2 regions of the Corynebacterium camporealensis genome follow, and region 2 is predicted to be linked to the other one. Evidence: predicted binding sites of a transcription regulator. Region 2 holds the regulator's gene; the other holds the start of a gene.
The links. Region 2 encodes LexA, which represses DNA repair genes until DNA is damaged. Its sites were predicted from a motif close to CGAACANNTGTTCG; they were not measured.
Positions count from the first base shown of each region.

Region 1: UL81_RS07775 (SAV_6107 family HEPN domain-containing protein) is a predicted target of LexA. The motif match lies at 4,803-4,816, and genes of this name have one in related genera.

Region 1 is NZ_CP011311.1:1,659,297-1,669,602, forward strand. It holds gene UL81_RS07750 (hypothetical protein) at 1-478, opposite strand, end outside; gene rsmH (16S rRNA (cytosine(1402)-N(4))-methyltransferase RsmH) at 538-1,566, opposite strand; gene mraZ (division/cell wall cluster transcriptional repressor MraZ) at 1,712-2,146, opposite strand; gene UL81_RS07765 (HNH endonuclease signature motif containing protein) at 2,580-3,704, shown strand; gene UL81_RS07770 (DUF3040 domain-containing protein) at 3,765-4,178, opposite strand; gene UL81_RS07775 (SAV_6107 family HEPN domain-containing protein) at 4,298-4,726, opposite strand; gene UL81_RS07780 (GNAT family N-acetyltransferase) at 4,875-5,459, shown strand; gene UL81_RS07785 (polyprenyl synthetase family protein) at 5,477-6,568, shown strand; gene UL81_RS07790 (alpha-(1->6)-mannopyranosyltransferase A) at 6,575-8,095, shown strand; gene UL81_RS07795 (Rv2175c family DNA-binding protein) at 8,064-8,441, opposite strand; gene UL81_RS07800 (protein kinase domain-containing protein) at 8,492-9,808, shown strand; gene UL81_RS07805 (class II 3-deoxy-7-phosphoheptulonate synthase) at 9,805-10,306, opposite strand, start outside.
Region 2 is NZ_CP011311.1:1,455,842-1,466,147, reverse strand. It holds gene UL81_RS06860 (PTS fructose transporter subunit IIABC) at 1-400, opposite strand, end outside; gene UL81_RS06855 (1-phosphofructokinase family hexose kinase) at 421-1,383, opposite strand; gene ptsP (phosphoenolpyruvate--protein phosphotransferase) at 1,559-3,250, shown strand; gene UL81_RS06845 (DeoR/GlpR family DNA-binding transcription regulator) at 3,247-4,032, opposite strand; gene lexA (transcriptional repressor LexA) at 4,299-5,006, opposite strand; gene UL81_RS06835 (hypothetical protein) at 5,218-5,604, shown strand; gene nrdR (transcriptional regulator NrdR) at 5,647-6,105, shown strand; gene hrpA (ATP-dependent RNA helicase HrpA) at 6,102-10,007, opposite strand; gene UL81_RS06820 (hypothetical protein) at 10,130-10,306, shown strand, end outside.

The DNA.
Region 1 (10,306 bases), 200 kb from region 2:
CATTTTCATTAACTTCCACCACGCCGGGCTGCACCGGAACGGCCATGTTCATGTCATTGGCGCGGCGCGCGACATCAGCCGAAGAACGCACGTTCTCCAAATCGCGATTGAGCGTTTCGACCTGGTTGCTCAGCTGGGATTCCTGGACAGTGAGCTGCTGAATCTTGAAGGTCTGTGCCGTGGACAGACCAGATAGCCACATCGCGACGGCCACACCAGCGATGACCATGCCAATCGCGATGACCGCCAGGCGGAAAATCGCCGGGTCCTTGCGCGGCGGGCCCATCCGGCGACCGCGGTAGCTGACAACCTGCTTGGAACCTAAACGCTTGTTGCGGCGCTGCGGGACCTCCGGGCGATGAACCCTGCGGCTAGGACGCGTCGGAGTCGTCGACTGCGCACCGCGACGCGGACGCTCCAGCAGACCAGTGCCTGCTCCGCCGTCTGCTCCGGTGGTGAAATCTCGGCTGGCGCCCATGCTGCGTTTGCCCTCTCTGTCGCGATTTCGATTGGTGGTGTCAAAAGTTGATGTCGGACTCATCGCGCACCTCCCGGTGGGCGAAACTCCACGTCGCCGTCGAGTCTTTCGATAGCGCGCACGCGCACCGACGCCGCACGCGAATTCTCTGCGATTTCTTCCTCGCTGGCCTTTTCCGACCCACGAGTCACGGTCTTAAACTGCGCAGCGGTACCCGGCAGATCCATCGGCAGGCCTGCAGGAGTCTTCGAGGTGGTCAGTTCCTTGAACGCACGCTTAACGATGCGATCCTCCAACGACTGATAACTCATAAACACCGCACGACCGCCAACGCTCAGCGCGTTGGCGATGACGGGGAGGACCTGTTCAATCGCCTCGAGCTCGCGGTTGACCTCGACGCGCAGCGCCTGGAAGGTGCGCTTTGCCGGGTGTCCTCCGGTACGGCGTGCCGCAGCCGGAATCGTCGCGTAGAGCAACTCCACCAAGCGCGCGGAATTCTCAAAAGGCTCCTTCTCGCGCTCTTTGAGAACCGCAGAAGCAATCTTGCCGGCGAAACGCTCATCGCCATAGACCTTGAGCACGCGTGCCAAGTCACCATGCGAGTAGGTATTCAGCACCTCTGCTGCAGTAATGCCCTTGCTCGGATCCATGCGCATATCCAGCGGCGCATCCTGCGCATACGCAAACCCGCGCTCTGCCTGGTCCAGCTGCATCGACGAGACACCGAGATCAAAAAGCGCGCCAGCGATTCCGTGCTCGCGCGCTACCTCAAAAACGTCTCCATCACCTTGCGTGATGGCGACCCCCAAATCGTCGAAACGGGCATTGACCGGTGTAAAGCGCTCACCGAATTTCTCCAGGCGCTTAGTTGCCTGCTTCAGCGCTGCCTTATCGCGGTCAATGCCAATCACGCGCGCCTGCGGGAACTCATTCAAGAAATACTCGGTGTGCCCGCCGGCGCCGAGGGTGCCGTCGATGATGATGGCGGCATCGGCAAGCATGTGCACGGGTGCAGAAAGCAAATCTGCCATGCGTTCGCGCATGACAGGGACATGGCCATGGTTAGCTGCAACGTTATAGTTGACCATGAGGACCACGCCCCCTTCCGCTAGAGATAAAAATTGAGTGCGTATAGAGCCCTGTCCGAGGCAGGTTTCTGATGTCGGGGAAGTACACCAGAGCATCCACCTCGGGCAGAGTCCGTACACGCACTCTTCGCTTAACGATGCCGCCCTAAAGCAGCCCAGCAAGTACGTCATCGGCATCTGCTGCCGAGTAAGCATCTTCAGTTTGTGACTGGTATTCAGCCCAGGCGGCTGCGTCCCAAATCTCCAAAAAGTCGACTGAGCCGACCACCACGCACTCCTTCGACAAACCCGCATACTCGCGATGACCTGCCGACAACGTAATACGACCATTGCCATCCGGCCTTTGCTCATCCGCACTTGCTGCCAAGTTACGAATAAACGCACGAGCCTCCGGATTCGTACGCGAGACAGCCGCCGCCTTTCTGGCCCTTTGAGCGAACTCCTCGCGCGGATACACCGCCAACGAGTGGTCCTGCCCTTTGGTGACCATCAGGCCGCCAGCTAGTTCGTCACGAAACTTCGCCGGGAGCGTGAGGCGTCCTTTGTCATCAAGTTTTGGAGTGTAGGTTCCCAGAAACATCCCGGGACCACCTTTCCTCAACTTGCGACATCCGGATTCCTCGGAAGCGAACAGGCACCACACCTCTCCGCTGCGCCCCACTCTACCCCACTTTCCCCCACCGGGGACACTTAGCGCGGCGTGTTACGTTGATGTAATTTTTGAAAACCCTGGTAGAGCCTCGAAATTGCGGTGGGGGAAATTCCCCGGCAGGTCTTGACAAGGGGTGAATTGTGAGGCGATTTTAGTAACTTAGCTGAGATTTGGGATGTCTTCTGTTACTAACGCACAGTGCCGGGGGTGCCGTGGTGGGGGAAAGTGGGGAATTTTTAGATGAGTAGATCCCCTCTCTGGTTAGACTGCCGAAATGGCCAAAAGGATCCGAAAATTTCGAAAATGAGAACAATCCCACAAACCGTTGCCTACCTGCGGAAACGCGGCTACTGTGACGGGCATGACACAGTTTGCATCCCCCACCGCAGCCCGGCACACCGGGCTCGACATGCTGCGCGATAGCCTGCGCTCGCCCGGCATGGTTGCGGAGGTGCTCGATTTATCCCTGCGCGAAGTCAAGCGCTGGGCCACCCTCGCGCACGTCTATTTCGGCGCGACGAAGTTCACCCGCAAACAAGACGATGCCCGGCTGGCTGCCGAGGGCTACTCCATCTCTCGACTGGTCCACATCGACCGCTTTGCCCGGCGTGCTGCCACCCCTGCGCGCCAGTGGGAATTTCGCTTAGAGCTGTTGCGCTTTTCCGGCAGCGTGGACGAGATGATTACTTATGCCAAGACTCGTCAGGAGAATTATGTCGAGCCCCGCTCCCCCGAGCGCGGCGTGAGTATCACCCAGCACGACGAGAACATCTGGAGCCTGCACATTCGCGATGAGGCCTCTCGCATTGCGCAGCTGCGCAAGACGCTGGATGCTGCAGCACCGAAGGACGAGTCCATTCCGCGTGCTCGCCGCCGCGCCGACGCCTTTTGGGAACTGGTCAACAGCCAGTCCACGTTGGTCGAGCCGGCCTATCGCACGGTCATTGCTATCGGACTAGAGGAGTTCTTCCAGATCATCGCCGGCAAGGGCGATGAGGTAAAGCTCGGCTGCTCTGATGGCACGATTATGACCGGTGCGGACTGGCTCGCCCACCACCTAGCAGGGCACTTGGGCGAGGACATCTTCGCCGGACTTTTCCACCCGGTGGCCGGGCCGGTGAATCTCTACCGGACGCGCTCGGCGAGTTTCAAACAGCGCCTCATGGCCATTTCCGAACAGCTCGTCTGCGCCTGGGAGGACTGCAAAGAACCCGGCGATAACTGCGAGGTCCACCACATCGTCGCCCACAACCGCGGCGGAGAGACCACCCCGACCAACCTGACGATGTTATGCCGCTACCACAACGGGCTTATCGGCAGCATCGACCCCAATAACCTGCCGAAACATCCCGGCGCGCCGAACTATCCGCACCGCGGGTGGATAAGTAGAGAAAACGGCCACGTGGTCTACCACCCACCGGGCAGAAAACCGCCGCGGACCAACCCGCATCCGGTCAGCCAGCTCGGCGCGATGCACCTCATCTAGCCTTCAAAGCACAACAAAGCCCCACACCTAACAAAGGTGCGGGGCTAAACGTGCGAGCTTTTAACGCTCTTCAAAGCGACGACGGAAATTCTCTTCCATCTTGGAGCTGACTCCACCCTGCTTGGAGGAGGAGCGCTGCTTGTTGCTCTTCTTCGACGACTTGGCGGACTTGTTGGACTTAGACGAGGAAGAATCCCCGCGCAGCATCCATACGCCAGCGCCGAACATCAGCAAGAAGCCGAGTACGGACAGTGCGACAAACCACAGGCTTTGCTGCGCAAGCGCCACGCCGCCAATCATGACGACCAGGCCCAGCACAACCAGTGCCACACCGCGCAGCGTGATTGCTCCGCCGCCGTCGCCGCCAAAACTCGAGGAGGATTCGGATACGGAGGCGCCAAACTTGGGGTCATCGGCAAGCAATGACCGCTCAATTTCTCGGAGAGCGCGCTGCTCCTGCTCGGAAAGGGACATTGTTCCTCCAACTTAGGGTCGGGCACAGAGATGAGGGTTTACACCTATACAACGCCCAGAGTAATCACTTAGTTCCCGTAAATACAGCTATCCTAAAAATCAGGTGCACTCGCAAGGATTTAAGCAACCAGCGAGCCGAAACCAATCTCGGCTTCCGTGGCATCGATAAAGCGCGCCACCAGGTCTAACAGCGACCACACCAGCGCTTCATCAGGCATATCATCCAGGCCGGTCGCCACACGCGAACGCGGACGAGAATAAGCCTTAAATTCTTTCGCCCACTCTTTGTCTGTGGCAGAAACCAAAGCCAAACGCTCCCAAGCACTCGACGGCAGCCGGCGACGCTTCGCCACAGCAGAAACCGCCACGCGCGCACCCGCAGTGCGCAGACCCGCCTGGTAGGCATATTCCAACGCCTCATCCCACTTGGCCTCAGCAGCACAACCTTGTGCCCGGCGCAGGAGGTCCTGGGCCTGGAACAAGAAACGATCGCGCTTGCCTGCCGGACCACCCGTGAACTTGGACTGTGCGGAAATAATCTGTGCCATGACCTGCCTCCTTTTCTTCTGACTTACAACCTAAAAGCCGATCCGGACATCCTAACTTCATTTTAGCTCATGTGTTCGAATATTTCTTCGAAAATCCTGCGCACAGAACTTATTGCGGCACCTTTCAGTTTTTGCTGTGATAGATACTGTGACTTACGCAATCCGCCGCTTAACCCCCCGGGAGTTTTCACTGCTGGCTCCCCAGCTTGTCGATATCTACATCGAAGCCATGGACTACTCCCCCAGCATCCACGCCAAAAGTGTGCGCGGCTGGCGCAACGACATGCAACGCGCCGGCTTCCAGACTGTCATCGCCGAAGACGACACCGGCGTGGTCGGCATGGCCTATGGCTTTATCGGCTCCCCTGATACCTGGTGGGATCAGCAACTGCGCCGCGGATTAGTCAAAGAAGGCGGCCCTACTGCCGCCCAGGCCAAAGTGCTCCAAAACTACTTTGAGCTCGCCGAGATTCATGTGCTGCCCAGGTGTCAGGGACGGGGCATCGGCAAGCAATTAGCACAGAACCTGCTGTGGAATGCCCCCGCGCGGCATTGCCTGCTGTCCACCCCGGAAGTCGACGGCGAGCAGAACAACGCTTTCGGGCTCTACCGGCATTTAGGTTTCGTCGATTTTCTGCGCAATCTGCGCTACCCGGCCGATACGCGCGGTTTCGCCATTTTAGTCGCCACGCTGCCACTACACCCGAGGGTTGAGCAATCTCCGGAAAGCTAGACGGTATCGTAGCTACTGTGACTTTCCCGAATGTGCCCTCGCTTGCCGATGTCCCCTCCACCACCCAGGAGCTCTTATCTGAGTTCTTGGAGGCCCGGCGTCCTCAGGTCGCCGAGATTGGGCAGCCGGTTACGCAGGCAACGCAGTTTCTGGAAGATTTCGTACTCGGCGGCGGCAAGCGCATTCGTCCGCTGTATGCCTGGGCAGGTTTCATTGGCGCCGACGGTCTCGATGGCGACGAGGACCCGCAGGCCGTGTTGCGTGCTGCGGCATCCCTGGAGTTCATCCAAGCTTGCGCGCTGATTCACGACGACATCATCGACGCCTCCGATACCCGCCGCGGAAATCCGACCGTGCACCGCGGGGTGGCTGCGCTGCACTGGGAGGCCGGCTATCAGGGTTCGCCGGAGTTTTTCGGCCAGTCGGTGGCAATTTTGGTCGGTGACCTGGCTTTGGCCTGGAGTGAGGACATGCTGCAGGATTCCGGTCTCTCGGCTGCTGCGCTCCAACGCGTGCGCGAGCCGTGGCGTGCCATGCGCACCGAGGTTATCGGCGGCCAGCTGCTCGACATCACTTTGGAAGCTCAGGGCTCGGAGTCCGTTGAGCTGGCCGATGCGGTCAACCGCTACAAGACTGCCGCCTACACCATCGAGCGCCCGCTACACATTGGAGCCGCGCTTGCCGATGCCCCCTCCCACCTCATCGACGCCTTCCGCGGCTATGGGCGCGATATCGGCATTGCTTTCCAGCTCCGCGACGACCAGCTTGGCGTGTTCGGTGACCCTTCTGTTACCGGCAAGCCAGCTGGCGATGACCTGCGCGAAGGCAAGCGTACCGTGCTGCTAGCACTCGCGTTACAGGAACTCGACGAGAAGGACCCGTCTGCGGCTGCGACGTTGCGCGCTGGTGTGGGCAATGTGAGCGAGCCAGAAGAATTGGCGAAGTTGTCGCAGATTATTGAGGATTCGGGGGCTCCTGGGCTCATCGAAAAGCGTATTGCTCGGTTGACTGAGTCGGGGCTGAACCATCTGCGCGCAGCGGACGTCTCCGATGAGGTCACGGCGACGCTGGAAGAACTTGCCCACAAGGCCACGGCGCGGCGCGCGTAGAACGTCATGGATAAACGCAAGACGTATAGCTTCACAGTCCCCGGCGCGCTGCCGCTGGGCGTGTTCGGCTCAGTGGTGCTGTTGTTCGCGTCCTTTTCGGGGGGCGCGACGCGTAACCAGGGCGGGCTTTTAGAAGCTCTCAACATTGGCTTTTTGGCCTATGGCCACGGGCGCAACCTGGGCATGCTGGCCTATTGGATTGGCCTGATTGCGCTGGTGCTGGCGTGGGTGCTGGCGGCACGTCAGGTGATTGTGCCGCATCTGCGCGGTGAGATGCCCGATGCTTATCGACGCATCCGCACCATGCTCATCGCCTGGACTGCTCCCCTGCTGCTGGCTGCACCGCTGGCCTCGCGCGATGTGTACTCGTACCTGATGCAAGGTGCGATGGTCCGCGATGGCTTCGACCCCTATACGGAAGGCCCGGCAGTTAATCCGGGACCGTTCCTGTTGGAGGTCTCCCCGGACTGGCGTAATACGACGACTCCTTATGGCCCGCTGCACTTATGGATGGGCGAAGGGGTGACGCGCCTGGTGGGCGACAATGTTGCTGCCGGAATGATTGTCTACAAGGTCATCTCGGTGCTGGGCTTTGTGGGTATTGCGTGGGCGGTCACACGCATTGCGCGGAAGCTCGGCGGTAATGCGGCATTAGCGCTGTGGCTGGGCGTGGCCAATCCGGTGGTTGTGCTGCACTTGATTGGTGGCATGCACAACGAATCCACGATGGTCGCGTTGGTTTCTATTGGCCTGCTGGCTGCACTGCACCAGCGCTTCCACATCGCACTGATTCTGGTCGGTATTGCCGTGGCAATGAAGGCGACGGCACTGATTGCGATGCCGTTTATCGTCTGGTTGATGGTCCAGCACTATGCGGGCAAGGCGTCGTTTGCCAAGCAGGCAGGTGTGTTTGTGGTCTCCGGCATCGTGGCCGTGGTGGAGATTGTCATTGCGCTGGCGGTGATCACATGGGCCTCGGGGCTCACGTGGGGTTGGCTATCCGAGATTACCGGCAACTCGAAGGTCATTAACCCGCTGGCCGGTCCGACGCTGCTGACAGACATCATCGCGCCGCTGCTGCAGGTGATTAACCCGGATATTAGCTACAACGCGGTCCTGGAGGTCCTGCGCACCATCGCCACGGTCTTCATGCTGGTGGGCCTGGTGGCTGTGTGGTGGCTGAGCCGCCACAACGCGCGGACAGCGATTATGGGCACCGCGGCGGCCTACCAAGTGGCGTTTATTTTCAACTCGGTCACCCTGCCCTGGTACTACGTCTCGGTGTTGACGCTGCTGGGTACCTTCCGCCCGCCATCCTGGCTGATTAAGCTGGCCACCGGCGCCTCGGTCTTTATCGGCCTGGCCTTTGCCAGCGACGGCAACCACCAGCTCTACAACTGGTGGTGGGTCCTCGGCATGGCGATCGCTACGTGGTTTATCACCCAGTGGGCGCTTGCGGGGTGGCCGCAAGCGGGAGAAAAGGAAGACGAAAAAACTAAAAAGCCATCGCCTGCGCGCGCCGAATAACCTCGCGCGCCAAATGCCCGTGCAGGCCGTCAATCGGGCGGCCAGGCAAGGAATCGTCCTCGGTAAACAGGTGGGCCAGGATGGCTTCGTCGTCGTAGCCGCCATCGCTAAGCACTGTGATAACCCCGGTAACGTGCTTGGAAATGACGCCCTTGTCGTTGAAAAACAACGCCGGGACCAAGCGGGTGCCCTCCGGGTTGCGCCAGGCGATGAACTTGCGCGCATGCATCAAGTCATGGACGCGGGTAATGGGCAGGTCGAGTTTCTCGGCGACATCGGCAAGCGTGAGCATCTGCTCGCCGGCCAGCAGTTCTTCTAAGTTTTTCTCGCTAGTAGTCACAGACACCACCTTAACCCTGATTTCCCTTCGCGCTGGAATCAGCCATACTGGGGTGCATGACAAGGTTGGACGTAGGCGATATTCTCGAAGGCCGCTATCGGGTGGACTCCCCAATCGCAAAGGGTGGCATGTCCACGGTGTATCGCTGCGTAGATATGCGTTTAGGTCGTGCCGTGGCCGCGAAGGTCATGCATGAAGAGTTCGAAGACGACCCGGTCTTCGTCCAGCGTTTCGAGCGCGAGGCCAGGGCGATGGCGCGTCTGCAGCACCCGAATCTGGTCGGCGTGCATGACTTTTCTGCAGACGGCGAGCCGATTTATCTCATCATGGAACTTATCGATGGCGGCACCCTCCGCGAGTTGCTCGCCGAAGAAGGTCCCCTGCCTCCGTATGCGGCCATCGGCGTGATGCGCTCGGTGCTGGCTGGTTTGGACGAAGTGCACCGCACAGGCTTAGTGCATAGAGATATCAAGCCTGACAACGTGCTGATTACTTCTGGTAGCCGGGTGAAGGTCGGCGATTTTGGTTTGGTGCGTGTGAGCAATGCGCACGTCAACTCCGACCACATCGTGGGCACGGTGTCCTATTTGGCCCCGGAGCAGGTTACCGGTGAGGAAATCACGCCGGCTGCCGATGTGTATTCCGCCGGCATTGTGCTCTTCGAGTTGCTGACGGGAACGGTGCCTTTTAGAGGCGATACACCGCTGGAGCATGCGAAGGCGCGTTTGGAAGAGGATGTGCCGACGGCATCGTCACGCATTGACGGTGTTCCGCCGCTGGTGGATGAGTTGGTGGCCACGGCAACAGCGCGGGATCCGGAGATGCGCTTTGCCGATGCCGGAGAGTTTTTGGAAGCGCTGAACGATGTCGCGGTTGCCCTCCACCTGCCAGATTTCACCGTCCCGGTACCGCAGAACGCCGCGGCGGCGAGGACGGCTGCGCGTCCGACGAACTTTGCCGGTGTGGGCAATACGGAGGTCTTTAACGCCACGACAGCGATTCCGGCAGCACCTGATGAGGCGCCGACAGACATTCTCGATGAGGGCGAGACAGAAGTTTTTGCGCAAGAGGAGCCGCAACGCGAGGCGTTGAGCTTTGAGACGCGTTTTGATCCTCCGGCGGCGGCCCCGGCACCGATGCCGGCGCCTGCGCAGGAGTGGCGGGCGCCCAATGCGGGTCTTCCTGCACAACGCGAACAGGCCCTCCCTCCTACTGCGGAGGAAGAGCCTGCAGAAAAGCCAGTGACCAACCGAAGCGTGCTCAGCTTGGTGGCGTACCTGGCGGTCGCGGTGCTGCTGGCCTACGTGGTAGGCCTGGGCGCCTGGTGGTTCGGGTCGACCTGGTACGGCGCGACGCCGGCACTCTGGCGCTAGTTACGCAGCATCTCCGCAACCAGGAAGGCCAGCTCGAGGGACTGTTGGGTGTTCAGGCGCGGGTCCACGGCGGACTCGTAGCGGCCCGGCAGGTCGACATCGGTGATGTCCTCTGCGCCGCCCAGGCACTCGGTGACGTCCTCGCCGGTGAACTCCAGGTGCACGCCACCTGGGTGGGTGCCCAGGGAGCGGTGAACCTCGAAGAAGCCCTGGACCTCGTCGATGATCTTGTCGAAGTGACGGGTCTTGTAGCCATTCGATGCCGTAACAGTGTTGCCGTGCATCGGATCGCACTGCCAGACGACCTTGTGGCCAGATTCCTCGACGGCCTTGACCACTGGAGGCAGCACGGAGCGGACTTTGTCGTGGCCCATGCGGATGATCATCGTCAAGCGTCCCGGCTCCCGGTTCGGATCGAGGCGCTCGGCGTACTCGACGGCCTGCTCCGGGGTCACGCCCGGTCCCAGCTTGATGCCGATCGGGTTGCCAATCAGGGCG
Region 2 (10,306 bases):
CGCGCAGGGTGTTGAGGAAGTCGTCGCGAACAAGTGCGCGGGCAAGCTTGGACAGGATGCGCAGGTGGGCTTTGCCGCCATCGGCAGGGGCGGCGATGAGGAAGACGAGTTCGGCATCGCCGTCAGGGCCAGAGAAATCGACTGGCTTGGCCAGGCGGGCAAAAGCGAGGGTGGGTTCGCTGACGGCTTCCGAACGGCAGTGCGGGATGGCAACTTTGCCGGGTACGCCAGTGCCAGCCTTGTTTTCGCGTTCGATGGCAGGTTGGGCAAGACCGTCGATGTCGCTGGCGCGACCGGTGTTGTGAACCAGCGTGGCAAGTTCGGTGATAACAGTGTCGACGCTGCTGCCAAAGTCAGCGTCCAAGGCCACCAGGTCGGTGGTGATAATCGGGGAAGACATGGGCACAAAGTCCTTTGGCCTTATTCAGGTGTAACGACGGTTCCTGCAATATCCAGGCCGTCGGGGGAGGGGAATTGGGTTCCAGGCAAGGCGGTGGCGGCGGTGCCGTAGGCCACCGAGCGCGCCAGTGCGGCTGGGTAGTCTTCGTTGCTGCTACGCGCCAGTATATAGCCAGCTAAAGCGGCATCGCCGGCACCAACAGTCGAGCGCACCTCACTAGGAGGTGGGGTGGCGATCCAGGCGTTGTCGGCGGTCACCAATACCGCGCCGGCAGCGCCTAAGGTGACGAGTACTTCCGGAATACCGCGGGCGACGACGAGGCGTGCGGCGGAAATAACCGGTTCATAATCGCCGGTAGCGGCGGCGTGCTCTAAGGCGAGGCCGTCGACACCGGCAAGCTGGCCAAGTTCCATGCCGTTGGGCTTAATGACATCGGGAGCAGCTCGATGCAGTTCATTGGCCACAGCGCGCATCGGACCATCGGAAGTATCGAGTGCGATGCGAACGTCGGGGACCTCCGCACGCAGGGCGGCGATGAGGTCGGAGTACCAGGATTCGGACACCCCACCTGGTAGGGAACCGGCAAGGACGACCCAGGAGGCATCGTGGGCTTTGTTGACTAAGGTGCGCTTGAGCTCATCGGCGAGCTCAGGCTTCAGTTGTGGGCCCGGGCCGTTGAGCTTGGTCGTGACACCCTCGGGGTCAGTGACGGTGGTGTTGACGCGCACGCCTTCTGACATGGGCAGGTTGTGGAAAGGAAGGCCGGATTCTTTGACGAGGTGCAAGAAGATGTCGTTGTCATTAGCCGGGAAGAGCGCCAAGGTGGGGCGTTGAGCCAAATGCACGGCTGCGGCAACGTTGACGCCTTTGCCGCCGGGCTGCTGAATCACCCGGCAGGCGCGGTGCACGTTGCCCGGCTGGACCGCTTCGCTGAGCTCGATTGTGGAATCGATGCTGGGGTTGGGAGTGAACGTCAAAATCATTGTCAGGGCGTCACCTTCGCTAAATCCGTTTCCACACAGAAACTTTGTGTTTGTTTCTGATTGTTGTCTGTTTGTGTTGGTTTGTCAATCACTTTTTGTGGTTTTCGTTGCATTTTGGACGCTTTTGTGATGATCTTGAGATAGAGATCCCTCGTTGATGAAAGAAGCGAAAACTATGAGTTCTGCTGAGGAAACCACCATCTCCGGAACCGGCGTGGTAGCCGGTATTGCGTATGCCGAAGCCGTGTGGGTCCGCCCCCGCCCGGAGCTTCCCGGAGCATCGACGCCCGTGCCCGAAGAACAGCGCGATGCAGAATTCGATCGCTTTGTCGAAGCTGCTGACCTGGTCGCATCCCGTCTGGAGCAGCGCGCCAATGGTGCCGATGGTCAGGCCGCTGAGGTCCTTGATGCGACCTCGCGTATGGCCAAGGACCGCGGTTGGCACAAGGCGGTGCGCAAGGGTGTGCGTACTGGCAAGACTGCGGAGTACGCCGTGGTTGGTGCAACTGACAAGTTTGTCACCATGTTTGAAGCTGCCGGCGGCATCATGGCAGAGCGCACCACAGACTTAAAAGATGTCCGTGACCGCGTGATTGCGCAGCTGCGCGGTGAGCCGGAACCAGGCCTGCCAGCAGTCGAGGGCGAAGCAGTATTGCTTGCCGATGACCTCGCACCCGCCGACACCGCCACCTTGGACACCGCACACATTAAGGCATTGGTGACTGAGCTCGGCGGCCCAACCAGCCACACCGCGATTATCGCGCGCCAGCTCGATATTCCGTGCATCGTGGCGATGGGCGCGAGCCTGCGTGATATTGAAGCCGGCACGGTGCTCTATGTCGACGGTGCGGTTGGCAACGTGACCATTGGTGCCGACGAGGAAACCTCCAAGCAGGCGGTTGCCGAGTACCGCGAGCGTGCCGAAAAGGTCGCCCAGTGGACTGGCCCGGCAGAAACTGCCGATGGTCACCGTGTACAGCTGCTCGCCAACGTCGCTGACGGCAATGCCGCCCGTATCGCTTCTGATTCTGTGGCTGAGGGTATTGGCCTCTACCGCACGGAGCTGTCCTTCCTCTCCGCCAGCGAAGAACCGACCGTGGAAGAACAGGCTCGCATCTATGCCAAGGTCTTCAATGCCTATCCCGAATCCAAGGTGGTCGTTCGTACCCTGGATGCAGGTTCGGACAAGCCGATTTCTTATGCCACCATGTCGGATGAAGAAAACCCGGCACTTGGTGTCCGTGGCCTGCGTGTTGCCCGCGACAACGAGGCTTTGCTGACCCGTCAGCTAGACGCGATTGCTCTGGCCGCAGAAAACCGCGACGACAATGCGCCGACGTGGGTGATGGCGCCGATGGTGGCCACCGCAGCTGAAGCGCAGTGGTTCGCGGGCCTGTGCCGGGAGCGCAACCTGGTTGCTGGAGCGATGATTGAGGTGCCTGCCGCAGCGCTCATGGCCGATACCATCATGCCGCACCTGGACTTTGTCTCCATCGGTACCAATGACCTGACCCAGTACACGATGGCCGCCGATCGTCTGTCCTCGCAGCTGGCCTATCTCACTGACCCGTGGCAGCCAGCCGTGCTGCGCCTGATTCAGCACACCTGCGTCGTGGGCCATGACAACAACGTCCCCGTGGGCGTCTGTGGTGAGGCCGCCGCCGATCCGATGCTGGCCTGCGTGCTCACCGGTCTGGGCGTGAACTCGCTGTCCGCAGCCTCGACTGCCTTGGCTGGCGTGGGCGCACAGGTCAGCGAGCTGACCTTGGAGCAGTGCCAAAAGCTTGCCGATGTCGCCCTAGCCTCCAGCGGTCCGAGCGAAGCCCGCGAAGCAGTGCGCGAGCTGATTGAAAAGTACCGTGACTAGTCATCTTCGGCGATAATGACCTCAATTTCATGCTTCCGCAGTTCCTCGACGAAAGTCTCAGGGGCTGCGGAATCTGTGATCACAACGTCAATATCGCGAATAGAGGCGAAGCTAACCAGGTAGTCATTACCCAGCTTCGACGAGTCACACAACACCACAACCTTGTGGGCATTGGTGATAAACGCCGACTTGATGGCTGCTTCCTGCGAATCCGCAGTCGACAGTCCATGGTCAATGGTCAAGGCATTGGTGCCGACGAAAGCGACATCCGCGCGCAGCAGCGCCATGGTGCGCAGCGCAGTATCACCGACGACAGCCTGGGTAATTGCACGCACCGTACCGCCGAGCAGTTGTACCTCGGGAAGTCCAGCAGTTGCCAGGGAGAGTGCTACCGGCAGCGAGTTGGTCACGATAGTGCACGGCGAGGTGTTGTGCTGCTGACTGATAAGGTCGGCCATCGCGTTAATGGTGGAACCGGCATCCAGGAAGATGCTGCCGGATTCCTGGGGCAAAAAGTCCATGGCCGCACGGGCAATGGAAGCCTTGGCACCAATGGCGGAGCGCTGACGAGCATCTAAGGTTAGCTCTGCAGTCTGGAAGGTCTGCGATGCGACCGCACCGCCGTGCACGCGGTGGACGACACCTTCGCGGTCTAGGACCGCCAAGTCACGACGAATCGTTTCAGCTGTGACTTCGAAACGCTCCGAAAGCTCGGTGACGTTAACGCGGCCTTCCACTGCGGTCAGGGAAGCAATTTGGCGGCGCCGCTCTTCGGCGTACATCGGCCCCTCCTGTAGGACGTGTGGCGGGGGTGTCGGTAACTGTTATGTCCGAACTAGTAACTCCCGGTTTATTTTGCTTTCTGGGTCTATTGTTCCAGAAACCCCGCACACAACCACTGCTTTCGGGCATGAATAAACATCAAGCAAAAAGTTTCGCAGCGGGAGTAACCCCAAAAGCCAAGGTAGACGCCAATAATCGGCGGTGGGGGTACAGGGGTAAGAAAAAGGCAGCCCACATCCGTGGAGTGCCCGATAAAGGGGGAGGATTAAAGCTTGCGGAAGACAGAGACGACCTTGCCCATGATTTCTGCTTCATCGCCCTTGATAGGCGAGTAGGCGTCATTGTGCGGCAGCAGCCACACACCGGAGGAGTCGCGGTGGAATTCCTTGACCGTAGCCTCTTCGCCATCGAGCAGTGCCGCGACGAATTCGCCTTCCTCAGCAACGGCCTGGGAGCGCACAATAACCCAGTCGCCATCGAAGATGCCCGCATCATGCATGGAGTCACCGACCACCTGCAGCATGTACAGCTCGCCACCGCCGAGGATGTCGCCCGGCATAGGGAAGTAGGTGTCGATGTTTTCTTCTGCAGTAATTGGGGAACCCGCTGCAATGCGACCAACGACCGGAATGTAAGAAGCAGCCTCAGAATCCTCCGGTGGGGTGTCCTCAGTGGTTGCCACTGGCTTGCGGGAGTTCTTTCGCGGAGCTTCCTCATTGTTGTAATTGCGCAGATCCACCGCACGTGGCTTGTTCGGGTCGCGGCGCAGGAAGCCCTTTTCTTCTAACTGCTTGAGCTGGTACGCCACCGAGGAGGTCGACTGCAGGCCTGCCGCATCACCGATCTCACGGATGCTTGGCGGGTAACCGCGCAGCATCACGGCATCCCGAATCACATCCAGAATGCGCCGTTGGCGATCGGAGAGTGAATCTTCGTTGGGCTTGCCGGTCGGTTTGACGGGTTTGCGAGCCATGGTGCCTCCTCAGGCGGGGGTCAAGTGCTTTCTTACATTTCTATCACGTTCTGGACAAATGTTCGACTATTTCGTTCTAGGACTAGACAAATTTTCGAACGCCTGTTATAACTCGAACATACCAGCTAATTCGAACAGTTTGGCGAATGACTTGGCCGGCCGTGTCAGGGAAGTTTCTTATCATCACGGCAGGCTCAGAAAGGAAATAGAAATGACTCTCGCACTTGACCCGCAAAACCGCCGCTCCGCACGTCGTTCTCCGCAGGCATCTGTCGTTCCTCCTGCAGCCGTGTGGGATATCCGTCCTGGGGCTTCTTACACCTCGCGTTACTCGCATCCTGCATCCAGTGTTCGCACACTGCGCATCGGTGAGGCCCGTTCGAATCGAACAGAGTTACCAGGTGTACAGAAATCGGCTAATCGCGTAAACCAGCGTCGTACTTCTTCGAACATAGGTAACTATCTTCTGGGTGCCGTTTTTGGTGGTGCAGTATTCTTCGGCACTGTAGCTGCCGGTTTGGGTGGCGCTAGCGAACCAGCCGACGTTCCGGCAACGGGTGCCTCCGTCGGGGCAGTGGTTTCTGCCGACGTACACTAAAGCTGACAGTTATTTCCGTCAGCTTGTGAGGTAGCCTCCGCCGTGTATTGCCCCTTTTGTCACAATGAACAATCACGCGTTATTGATTCGCGCGTAGTCGATGCAGGCACCTCGATTCGCCGCCGCCGTGAATGCGCATCGTGCAAGGGACGCTTCACCACGGTGGAAAAGGCCGTGCTTCTCGTCGTCAAACGCAACGGCCTGGCGGAACCTTTCAGCCGCGACAAACTCATTCGCGGTGTCCGCCGTGCCTGCCAGGGCCGCGATGTCTCCGATGACTCGCTGAAAAAGCTTGCCCAGCAGGTCGAAGAAACTGTTCGCCATCATGGCTCCTCGCAGGTCAATGCCAATGACATTGGCCTAGCTATTCTGGAGCCACTGCGCGACCTCGATGAGGTTGCCTACCTGCGCTTTGCTTCTGTGTATAAGTCCTTCGAAAGCGCCGACGACTTCGAATCTGAGATTCGCCTTATGCGCCGACGCGATCGCGAAGACTTTTAGCGCAGCTTATCTACTGCCTTTTGTACGCGCCGTAGGGACACTGCGTGCGCGGTGCCCAGTCGCTGTGCGAACAGTGAGACGCGTAGTTCTTCAGTCATCCAGTAGATGTCCTTGACCTGACGGGTCTTTTCTCGTCCTGATGGAAGGCCACGCAGGCGATTTTTCAGATACGCCTTTGCCTCATCGACTTCTGCCTGGCGGTCAGCGTCGCGATCCGGGTCGGTGGCCATCTCATCGAGACGGATGCTCATTGCCTGCAGGTAACGGGGGAGATGCCGCAGGTGAGCCATACCGTGCACGGTAATCGCATTGCGGGGGAGCAGGAAGTCCAGTTGTGCGTTCATATCGTCGATAGCTGGGCCTTCCCACTTGGCAAGCTCCGCCTTGAGGTTGGAGTACTCCACCAGTCCTGGTGCAATGGCCACGATTGCTTGGCGTACAGCACCGGGAACAGCGGGCTTGACCTTGTTCTTGAGTGCTTCGAACTCTTCGGGGGAACGCACCGGCCCGCCTGCTTCCATCATTTGGTCGCGGATTGCGGCAATGCGTGCGTCGTTGACCAGGCCCTGCACACCACCGTGTGGATAGGAGTCCACCGCCACGCGTTGCTGGAGTGGAAGGCCTTTGACCATCTGTTGTGCGTTGACGGAGATGTCCTTCATCAACAGCGTCAGCGTGGTGGTGATCATGGATGCTTCGGCAGCAGCCTTGGTCGGGTGAACCTTCAGTTCCACGCCTTCTTCGGTCGCCACGAGCGCCGGATAGGCGGTGACCTCGTGACCGTCGACGACCGTGGTGACTTCCTCGTCGATGGTGCCGAGGTTCTCCTTGGTCCATTCCTTGACCGCAGGTGCTTCAGACTTGCTGCCCACACGCGAGACCGAGGACTTGATGTGTCCTGCTTGGCGCTCGACAAGAGCGGCAAGGTCGCGATCGGAGTCGATGATCTTGCCCTTCTTGTTTACCGCCGCAAAGTTCATCTGCAGATGCGGCGGCAGTGCGGAAGGACGGAAGTCGCTGGCGTTGATGCCATGACCACCAAGCTCACGTAAGACATCGGCAAGCTGCTGCGCCAAAGAACCCTGGTAAGGAATAAGGCGCTCCAGCGCACGGTCGGCGAACTCCGGTGCCGGAACTACGCTGCGGCGCAGGGCCTTTGGCAGCGAGCGAATCATCTCCGTGACTAATTCCTGGCGCAGACCCGGGACGAGCCAGTCGGTGCCTTCGGGATCCAGGCCGGCAAGCAGTGGGACAGGAACGAGCATGGTGACACCATCGAGCGGGTCGCCAGGTTCGAACTTGTACTGCAGGTCGTAGTCGATGGAACCAGACAGCCAGCGGTCCGGGAAAGCTTCTTCAGTGATGTCCTGGGTGTCTTCCACCAGGTTGGAAGGATCAAAGTCGAGCAAGTCAGGTTGTTGCTTGCGCTTTTTCTTCCACCAGGAATCGAAGTGGCGTCCGGTAGTGATTTTCTCCGGCAGGCGCTGGTCGTAGAAGTCGAAGAGAACGTCTTCATCGACCACGAGACCGCGGCGACGGGCTTTGTCCTCAAACTCGCCGGCTTCTTCTAGTTTTTGAGCATTGTCGTGGAAGAAGTGGTGGTGGGTGTTCCAGTCACCTTCGATGAGTGCGTGGCGAATAAACATCTCGCGTGCCGCAACCGGATCCACACGGTGATAAGGCACTTGACGGTCCGCGACCACGGTCACGCCGTAGAGCGTGGAGCGTTGCGTCACCAGAGCGGAGGAACGCTTCCGCGACCAGATGGGGTCGGAGTAGTTGTGCTTGAGCAGGTTAGCGCCCAGCTTTTCTACCCAGGTCGGATCGATGGCAGCAACATCGCGTGCCCATAGGCGGGAGGTCTCCACGAGTTCGGCAGCCATGACGAACTCCGGGGGCTTTTTCGATAGCGAGGATCCGGGGAAGATGAGGAAACGCGTATTGCGCGCACCCTGAAATTCCTTGGAATTGCCATCGCGGGCACCGATGTTCGACAGCAAGCCATAGAGCAGGCTTAAGTGAATATCGTCTGGGCGGCGCTCGGTGGCTTCCTTATCGCGGGTGGTCCAGCCGAGTTGCTTGGCAACATCGCGCAGCTGGCGCACCAGGTCGAACCACTCGCGGATACGCATGTAGTGCAGGAACTCAGCCTTCATCAGTTTGCGGAAGGCATTACCGCTTTTCTCATTGCGGGTTTCTTGCACGTAGTCCCACAGCTTGAGCATCGACAAAAAGTCCGACGTCTTGTCCTTGAAGCGGGCGTGCTTCTGGTCGGCTTGAGCCTGGAATTCCAGGGGGCGCTCACGCACGTCCTGAATGGTCATAGCAGCCACGATGACGATGACATCGTCCAAGCAACCGGAACGGGCAGCCTCAACCAGCATGCGAGCCATGCGTGGGTCGACTGGGATGCGGGCTAAGTCTTTGCCCACCTTGGTCAGTACCGGCAGGCCGTGCTTTTCACTGCCATCCAAGGCACCCAGTTCATGCAGCAGCAACAGACCATCGCGCACAGCCTTCTGCGCAGGTGGCTGGATGAAGGGGAAGTCGGAAATATCGCCCAAGCGCAGCGAGACCATTTGCAAGATGACGCTCGCGAGGTTAGTGCGCAGGATTTCCGGGTCAGTAAATTCCGGGCGGGATTCGAAGTCCTGCTCCGAATACAGGCGGATAGCAATGCCGTCGGCGACACGACCGCAACGACCCGAGCGCTGGTTGGCGCTAGCCTGCGAAATCGGCTCAATCGGCAGGCGCTGGACCTTGGTGCGGGTGGAATAACGCGAGATACGAGCAGTACCAGTATCGATGACGTAGTGAATGCCGGGAACCGTCAGAGAGGTCTCTGCAATATTGGTCGACAACACGATGCGACGGCCGGAGTGCGGACGGAAAGCCCGGTGCTGTTCAGCATTGGAGAGGCGACCAAACAGGGGAGTGACCTCCACGCCTTTCCACTTGCGGCCTTCGATTGCTTCCATGGCATCGCGAATATCGCGCTCGCCGGGAAAGAAACACAAAATATCGCCGGAGCCTTCGGCCATGAGTTCCTCAATGGCTTCACACAGACCATCCAGCGGGTCCTGGTTGACCAGCTTGCCGCCGGCTTCAAATTCCAGTGGACGATAGCGCACCTCGACTGGGTAGGTACGGCCAGAGACCTCAATAATCGGTGCGGGCTCACCCTTGGCATCGCTGAAGTGCTTGGCAAAGCTTTCCGGGTCAATAGTCGCCGAGGTAATAATCACCTTTAAGTCCGGACGCTTAGGAAGCAAGCGCTTGAGGTAACCCAGCAGGAAGTCAATGTTGAGCGAACGCTCGTGAGCCTCATCGATGATGATGGTGTCATAGGCGTTGAGGAAACGGTCGCGCTGCATCTCCGCGAGCAAAATACCGTCGGTCATCAGCTTGACCGCCGTGGATTCAGAGACCTTGTCGTCGAAACGAATCGCATAGCCCACAGACTCGCCAATGTCTTGGCCCAGCTCGTCGGCAATGCGCTCTGCCACGGTGCGCGCTGCCAGACGACGCGGCTGCGTATGACCAATCAGACCACGACGGCCACGGCCTAATTCCAAACAAATCTTTGGGATCTGCGTGGTCTTACCGGAACCAGTTTCACCGGCGATAATAACGACCTGATTATCCCGAATTGCTTCAGCAATATCGTCCTTGCGGGCGCTAACCGGCAAAGAATCCGGGTACTCAATGTCGGGCACACGCTTATCGATGCCTTCTACCCGCGCAATTGCTTTATCAATATCTGCACTAATTGCTGCTAATGCCTTCGGCGAGCGGGCCTTTTTCAGGCGGCGTCGAAAGCTACGCTCTGCGCTTAAAGAAACGTTAGCGAGCGCGTTATAGAGCTGGGGCTTATCCTGTGTGGCAGTGCGTTTTGTGTTCATGGCTGATCGCACAGCTTACTAGCCTTGCCAACTCAGCGTTAATGCGAAAAGTACTGTTAAACTGTCTCACGCATAACTTTTATAGGGATTACTAAACACGGCGGAAAGTAGGTGCGAAGATCGTGACGAATCCTTTCGACGATTCCAATAGGGACGCCAACAACGGCCAAGGCCCTAACGACAACGGCCAGGGTTCCAACAACTCAGGTTCGGAGAACAATCCGTACCAGCCCACCAACCATCCGGAAGATCGTCCGGGGTACGGGCAGGGCCAGAACCAGGGCGGTGGCCTGCCGTCC